Regions from separate parts of the Arthrobacter sp. TJ-270 genome, predicted to be linked through region 2. Evidence: riboswitches for the same ligand, from Rfam matches in the RefSeq annotation. Region 2 holds a riboswitch; the other holds the start of a gene.

Region 1 (3,962 bases), on a different contig from region 2:
TCAGCTCCTCGGCGGCGCTCGGGTCCGCGGTCGGGCTGCTCACGCCGCGTTGTCGGCGGGCAGGAACTCGCTCCACTGTGGCGAGGGCTTCTCAAGTTCCCGGATCTGCCAGGAAGTCCCGCGGGGAGGCCTGGGCACAACACGGAGCGACCAGCCGAGGGAGCCGAGAGTCTTGTCCCCCTTCGCGTTGTTGCATTTCAGGCAGCAGGCGACGAGGTTCTCCCAGCTGTCCTCTCCCCCGCGCGAGCGCGGGACCACATGGTCGATTGTGGATGCGGCCTTGCCGCAGTAGGCGCACAGATGATTATCACGCCGGAGGACGCCGCGTCGCGTTGCTACCGTGCTGTTGCGGTAGGGGATCTTCACATACCGGTTAAGCAGAATGACAGATGGTCTGGACAGGACTTCGTTAGGACCAACCACCGGGTCCTCCCCTTCCGCGACGACGCTGGCTTTCCCTGTGAGAACAAGGACCAGCGCCCGGCGGAAGGTGACCACCGCCAGTGGTTCATATCCAGCATTAAGAACGAGAGTGCGCATGCACATTCCTCTTTGCCGACCATTGTCCAGGAGATTCCGTGAAATCCCTGAAGCTAAAGCGAAGGTACTTCGGATTAACAGTGCAAGAGTAAGCCGTTCCGCTTATGGTTCGTCAATCGCCACACCCGCTTTTTCCCGGCGGACGGGCACGAAAAAGCCCCTCGCCGGAGACGGTGAGGGGCATTTACGAATCTGTCGGAGGATTAGCCGCCGACACGGATGAACACAGGGCCCGATCCGAGTTCGGAAGGCGCGATGACGGTCTGGTTGCCGTTGAATCCGCCATGGACGGCCTGGCCGCCGCCGATGTAAACAGCGATGTGGGCCAGTCCCATCCCGCCGTCGGCATAGTAAATGAGGTCACCGGGAATGGCTTCTGCGGCGCTGACCGTGCGGCCGAGGGAGAGGTAACCGGCCGGCCACCCGTGGAAGTTGATGCCTGCAGCGGCGAGGGCGTTGCTGGCGAGGCGGGTGCAGTCCTGGGTCACTCCGAGCTGCGCCTTCGCGGCAGAAGCGATGGTAGCGGCTACGCCCGAGGACGCCTGGGGTGCCGCTGCGGGGGCAGGCGTCTTGGCGACGGCTGGCTGCGCGGCGACAGTGGCCGTTGTTTCCACTGCTACTGCGGGCTCGATTACCGCGGGCTCTGCCTCGACAAGCGGTGCCACAGCGGGAGCGATCTCAATCGTTTCCGCCTGCGGCTGAATTACAGGGGCAACCACCTCAGGAGCGGCGACAGCCTTGACGGCCGCCTTGTTGAAGGATATCTCAGCGTCCGCAGGTGCCTGGACCGGCGCCGTGGCGGGCTGAACCTCGAGCGTGGTGGTGACGGTGTTGCGCTCCGATGGCAGTTCCACCGCGTTTGCAGCGACGCCGGTGGTAAGAACCAGTCCGGATGCTGCGGCGATGACGGCTGCCTGGCGGCCTACGCCCCCGGCGTTGTCGCTGACGGCGCGCGCAATGGTGGAGAGAGGGGCTGATCGCTGCACTTCGGCGCGGTGGCGCGCGATGGCACGGGTGTTCGGGGTCATATGTGTGAGCTCCAGGTTTTCTGGTTCTTAGCTGACGCGGACGAAGCTGTAGCCAGAGAGATCGGACAGGCTGTGAAGACCGGTGTTCATACCGTTCAGGCCACCGCTGATGACCTGGCCGTTGCCGACGTAGATCGCGACGTGACCACCGGAGACCACGAGGTCACCGGGAGCGGGAGTGGGAACGACGGATCCAAAGGCGAAGAAGTCGCTCGGAGCGATGTCGCCTACGGACTTGCCGATTGAGCGGAGGGCCTTCTCAACCATCGCGGTGCAATCCTGTGCGACACCGATCTGGGAGTAGGCCGAGCCGACCAGCGCTGCACCGACGCCACTGGCGCTGGGTGCCTTGACAGGAGCGGGAGTCTCAACGGCGGCGGTCTCTACCTTTGCCTGGGCCGGAGCTGCTGCCGCAACTTGGACGGCCGGCGTTGCGACCTCGACAACGGTCTCGACGACCGGGACCGGGGCGGCCTCAACAACCTCAGTCTGCACTGCGACAGGAGCGTCCTCGACGGCTTCGACAACCGGAGCAGCTACGGCCTCGACGGCCGCACGCTCGAAGGTGACAGCCGCATCAGCAGAAGCGCTGACTGCGGTGGGCTGAACGGCGACTGCGCTGAGCGTCTTGACAGCCTGGGCCGAACGCTGGGCGTCGGATGCGCCGTGGGCCGGAAGTCCGGCTGTCAGGACCAAGCCTGAAGCTGCCACAATGACCGCTGCCTGGCGTCCTACGGAACCTGCGTTCGAAGATACAGCCTTCGAGATGGCTGCGAGCGAGTTGGTATGAACCGGCACCGCACGGTGGCGGCCCAGCGCAGAGCTGTTTGACACGTTAAATTGCCTCTCCCTACGCCTGCGAGGTGAGCTGTCGGATTCGGATGGGAGTCACCCGGCCGCGGATCGTCTCAAATCCTGCGACTTAACCCCAAGGACTTCTGAAAAGAAGCCCGCAATTGGTTCCCCCGCCCCTGCCATGCGATTTACGAACGGACCTCGTGCAGTGGCAGAGCTAGGCGATCTGCGCGAGAGTGCCGAACCCCCTGCGATCCGGCACGAGTTGAACGCTACCCCAGAAATTGAGGTATGTCACATTCCGATCACGGAACGGTGTGTTCCCGGTTACGACGATATTGAAACCGTTCAAAGCCAACCGAGCGGGTCGACGTTCTTGCCGTCTACAAGGACCTCGAAATGCAGGTGGCATCCGGTAGAAGCACCGGTGGATCCCACCCATGCGATAGCTTCGCCGCGGTCAACAACCTGACCGACTGTCACGTCCATCGCTGACAGATGGTTGTAGGTGGTCTCAAGGCCGTTGGCGTGCTGCACGACGACGCGATTGCCGCCGCCGTGCGCGTGCCACCCTGCGAAGGTCACTGTGCCGGCCGCTGCAGCCTTCACGGCCGTTCCGCAGGCTTCGCTCATATCCTGCCCCGTGTGGAGCTCACCGGTGCCGGTGATGGGGCTGATTCGGGTACCGAAGGGCGAGCTCATTACTCCGCCGTCCAGTGGCGCGGAGAGGGAACCTTTGGATTCTGCGGTCACGATGTCACTGCCCGAAGCGGAGACCATTTCGGCGAGCTTTGCGTCGGGGTCGAACTTCCCGTGCAGCCCAGCCCGGTGGAACGAGACATCCGCACCCGCGGCGGCCTGAACCCGCTGTGGTTCGTCCTGCTCAGCCGGAGCGGAAACGGCCAGTGCGTCGGAAGGCGCAACCGCTGCGGTTGTGGGCAGCGCGACGGTGAGGACCATTCCGGATGCAGCGGCGGCAATGGCAACCTTCTGGCTAAGCCCTGCCAGGGAAATATCCCGGCGTACGGTGACGGCGCGGCGTCGTCGTTCGATCCGCTGCGCGTCCCGGGGACGGAGGCCATTAGTGGACTGGGCCCCAGGCGCGGATTGTGCCGGGGCTTCGGAGACGTTGCGGGCCTCGCGCCGGGACATCGGCGCAGCTGGGCACGCAGCAACCGCCGCCGTCGGGGTCTTGAACTCCTGGACAGCTGACGTGACCGGCACAGCAGCGACGTGGGGCGCTGTGAGGTGGGGCACAGCGACGTGGCGGGCTGTGAGGTGGGCGGTTCGCTCGGCGCGGTGACGCCTGTGGGCGTCGCGGGGCCGTGCTTCAGCAACCGGGGTGCCTGCACGGCGGCGCCCCGAAGCAGTGTTCGACAAGGAGACCCTTTCTCATTTTCGCCTGCGAAGTTAGCTGTCGGGTTCGAGTATGAGAAAACTCGGTTCGGGATACTTCCGTTATGGCAGCACCCGGCACTTCACCCCAGGGCCATGGCGAGCCATAACCGGTGGTGGGTCCTCCGCCCCTGTCATCTGTTCAACACTGCGTTCGCTGACAGGGTTAGGCATGCGAACCAGGTAACGCTGGAGTATCAGCGC
Region 2 (3,962 bases):
ATTGCCATGGCGCTGGCGCAGCAAACCGACATTTTGCTTCTGGATGAACCGACCACATTCCTTGACGTGGCGCACCAGGTGGAAGTCCTCGACCTGATCACGGATCTGAACCGTACTGCGGGCACCACCGTCGCAATAGTCCTGCATGACCTGAACCTCGCCGCGCGTTACGCGGACCACCTGATCGCCATGAAGGGCGGCCGCATTGTCGCCGAGGGCTCGCCGTCGAGGGTGGTCACAGCGGAGACGGTCGCCGAGGTCTTCGGCCTGGAATCGCAGGTTATCCCTGATCCCGTTTCGGGCACGCCGATGGTCGTGCCCATCGGGCGGCATCACGCCGCCCCCCGCAATGCAAGCGCAAAGACCACCCCTGAGGGCGTCACGGGTTTTTTACCGAACCCGCAGGACGGGCTCCCCGCACCGGCAATGGAGGCAGCATCGTGACAGAAGTCAGCACAGCGCATCGGGCCCGAAGGACGAGAACGGAGTCAACGTCAGAGACGGGGCCGGAGGCAACTCCACGGCCCGCCGCAGTTGCAGGTGCACAGGCGGCCGTGTCCGCGATCCGCGCGTTCAACGTCGTGGTCAGCCGTGTGGAGCACGTCAGCGCGAATTTCCGTCGCATCACGTTCGGTGGTGCCTGCCTTTCCGGCTTCGGCGTCCAGGGTTCCACCCTGGATCTGCGCATCAAGGTTATGATCCCGCCGACCGGCGGTGAAGGCGCGGACCTCGGCGCGCTCATGGACGGCGCGGGCAGCGGGTGGTACCAGCAGTGGCTTTCCCTCCAGCCCGCGGAACGCGGGGACATGCGCACGTACACGGTCCGCGAATCACGCTGCAATCAGGAGGTTCCTGAGCTGGACGTCGACTTCGTGATGCACTTCGACGCGGACGGGAAGGGCGGCCCGGCCTCGCAGTGGGCCGCATCGGCTGAGCCGGGCGACCGGGTATGGCTGATCGGGCCAAACATCCATGCCGCAACCTGCTCAACCGCCGGCGCGTACGGCGGCATCGAGTGGCGCCCCGGCCTGGCCCAGAACGTTCTGCTCGCGGGGGATGAGACGGCCGTTCCGGCGATCAGCGCCATCCTTGAGTCACTGCCGGAGGACGTCAGCGGCCACGCGTTCCTGGAAGTCCCGGACGGACCTGACTGCCAGGACATCCGGACCCGTTCCGGCGTAGGTATCAGCTGGCTGGTGCGCGGCGGCCGTCCGCACGGTGAACTGCTCGATGCGGCCGTTCGTCAGGCGGTCAGGGTCCCGGGCTGGGTATCCCTGGCGGCGCCCTTCCGCGTGAGCCTGGGCTCCGACACACCCTCAGGGCAGGCACTTGCCGCGGCAGCCCGTGCCGGCGGTCCTGAACGGGCAGCCGGACCCGAGCCGGAGGACATCGACATTGACAAGACCATCCTCTGGGAGACGCCCCAGCTACTGGATGCCGCGGCCCTTGACGGCTCGCTGAACCCGGACAAGCCTTCGGGCGCGCTGCCGTTTTATGCCTGGATTGCCGGTGAAGCCGCCGTGGTCCGAGGGTTGCGCCGTTACCTCGTGCGAGACGTCGGCATCGACCGCAAGCAGGTCGCTTTCATGGGTTACTGGCGTAGGGGTAAATCCGAACTCTGATAGCACAGGGCGGACGCAATTCCCGTGATCGCCACATAACGAATTTGTAACTTTCGGCAGGGTGCCGTACCGTTGAACCAGGTCATGCGTATCATCGTGGCCGCCGGACTGTACGCCTAGCCCTGTCACCTGTCCGGTTCCTCATCCTCGAAGACAGGGGCGGAGAACCCAATCCGGGCAGTCGGTCTGCCTTTGGGGTGAAGCCTGCAAATTCTTTGATCCCGCCCAAGCGCGGCCATCAAGGTAAGGCCGAGTAACTCTTGCTCGAACCCGACAGCTAACTTCGCCGGCGTCAAGAGAGGCAATCCCTTGTCCCAGCATGATTCCGTGGGCACTCCTGTGCCTGTTTCGGCCGGTCACCGTTCATCGCCAACACATGCCGGAAGTCGGACCCGACGCGCTGAGCGCCGCCATGATCGTGCACGGCGCCGTGTCCGCGCGCTGCTCTGCGTCGGCGGAGCCCTCACAGCTGCGTCAGGGCTTGCGCTGACCCAGGCAGGGCCGCCATTGCTGACAGAGGCAGGGCTGGTGAGGGCGAGCGAGACGCAGAGCGTCACCGCCCCCGAGGACGCCGCAGTGGATTTCAACCGCAAGTCGGTTGCACCGTCGTCGCCCAACGACATGCCCGCTGGGGAGAGCAAGGTTTCGACGCTATCCGAGGGCGAAATCACGGTCGCCCAAGCCGAACCCAGCCGTAAGCCGGCGGAGGCGCCCAGCAAGGAGCCGGCAGAAAAACCTGCTGAGGAACCATCGCTCGGTGCGCCGCTGAGCAAGCTTTCGGTGGCTTCCGCATACGGCAAGCGGATCAATCCGATGAGCGGGTACGGCGAGGAAATGCACACGGGCACGGATTTCGCCGGGGCCTGCGGCACGCCGGTACTTGCCGCGGGCTCAGGCACCGTAACCGAATCCGGGTGGCACCCCTATGGCGGGGGTCAGCGCATTGTGATCGACCACGGCGGGGGACTGCAGACCACCTACAACCACCTCGCCTCACTGGGCACCACCGTTGGTGAGAAAATCGACCGCGCAGAGGCTATCGGCGCAGTGGGAAGCACCGGCAACTCCACCGGCTGCCATCTGCATTTTGAAGTGGTCGTCGATGGGAAGACAGTCGACCCGGGCGGCCACCTCTAGCGACTACCGGGCTCCCGACGCTCGCGCCGGGTCCCTGACCCGTTGGACCTACGGCACCGGGTCGGTCAGGATCGCCGGGTCCTTCTTGCCGTACGGCATCCGCACCTTCAGCGAGTCCGGTTCCACCCGGAAGGACATGTGCGTGCCCTGGCCGAGCGGGTCGCCGTCGAGCTCGATTTCCAGCGGCGTGTCAGACTCCACCTCTGCGGCCTTGCACTGGTAATACTCCACCGATGGGTCCTTGCCCTTGCCCCGCGCCAGGAGCTTGCCGACGACAGCGAACCACCCGAACTTGCCCCGCGGCGCGATGGTCATGATGTCCAGCAGCCCGTCGTTGAGCCTGGCGCCCGGAAAGATCTCCAGGCCGCCCATAATCTTTCCGCAGTTGCCTCCCATGACGCTGCGTAGGCGGCGGGTGACCCGCTTGCCGCCGTCGATCGAGATATGAACCTTGGAGGGCTTGCCCGGGAGGTTCCGGAGGCCGGCGTCGACGTATGCGAGCCAGCCCACCTTGTCCTTGAGGTCGTCGCGGGTATCAGCCATCACCGAAGCGTCGAAGCCAAGCCCGGCCATCACGAGGAAGACATGCGCGTCCTGTGCCCGGTCCACATTCACATGCACCACATCGATCAGCCGTTCGGTGCCACCGAGTGCCGCTTCGACGGCTCCGCGGGGATCGTCGACGTCGATGTCGAGGTTGCGCGCGAGCAGGTTGCCGGTGCCCAGCGGCAGCAGGCCGAGTGCCGTCGTCGTGCCGGCCAGTTCCTCCGCCACGCACCGTACGGTGCCGTCGCCGCCGGCCGCGATGACGACGTCGACCCCTTCCCTGAGCGCCTCCTGTGCCTGGCCGTGCCCCGGATCATCCTCGGTGGTCTCAAGGAAGAGGGGTTCCTGCCACCCCTTCTCGAGGCTCAGTTCCGTGACGATTGCGCGGATATCCTCCTCGGTGGGCTTGACCGGGTTGAGGATCAGGGCGGCGCGCTTTGTCCGCGATTCCGACTGCGTTTCCGACCGCGTTTCAGACTCGGTGTCCGGCAAAGAAGCCATGGGTATTCTCCTGACGAGAGTGGTTGTAATCGAGCTTAGCGTCTGCCCCTCACCCGGTGCGCGAAGAGTTTTTACGGGACTATGCTGGGTGGTCAAAACCAGAAGGAGGAGTCATGACACAGGACCAATCCAGCGCAGGCCGGGGCAGCGGGCCGG

The links. A riboswitch is a leader RNA that binds a small molecule or an ion and turns the genes downstream of it on or off. The one in region 2 is predicted to bind cyclic di-AMP.
Region 1: it holds a riboswitch for cyclic di-AMP, as region 2 does, so the genes downstream of both, AC4D2M_RS12035 (NlpC/P60 family protein) here and AC4D2M_RS03965 (M23 family metallopeptidase) in region 2, are expected to answer to the same signal.

Annotation. Positions count from the first base shown of each region.
Region 1 is NZ_JBZCNB010000006.1:37,074-41,035, reverse strand. It holds gene mobA (molybdenum cofactor guanylyltransferase) at 1-43, opposite strand, end outside; gene AC4D2M_RS12045 (HNH endonuclease) at 40-540, opposite strand; gene AC4D2M_RS12040 (NlpC/P60 family protein) at 744-1,568, opposite strand; gene AC4D2M_RS12035 (NlpC/P60 family protein) at 1,596-2,402, opposite strand; cyclic di-AMP (ydaO/yuaA leader) riboswitch at 2,408-2,559, opposite strand; gene AC4D2M_RS12030 (M23 family metallopeptidase) at 2,712-3,743, opposite strand; cyclic di-AMP (ydaO/yuaA leader) riboswitch at 3,748-3,936, opposite strand.
Region 2 is NZ_JBZCNB010000001.1:830,426-834,387, reverse strand. It holds gene AC4D2M_RS03975 (ABC transporter ATP-binding protein) at 1-444, shown strand, start outside; gene AC4D2M_RS03970 (siderophore-interacting protein) at 555-1,622, shown strand; cyclic di-AMP (ydaO/yuaA leader) riboswitch at 1,750-1,928, shown strand; gene AC4D2M_RS03965 (M23 family metallopeptidase) at 1,950-2,759, shown strand; gene AC4D2M_RS03960 (diacylglycerol/lipid kinase family protein) at 2,808-3,806, opposite strand; gene AC4D2M_RS03955 (hypothetical protein) at 3,920-3,962, shown strand, end outside.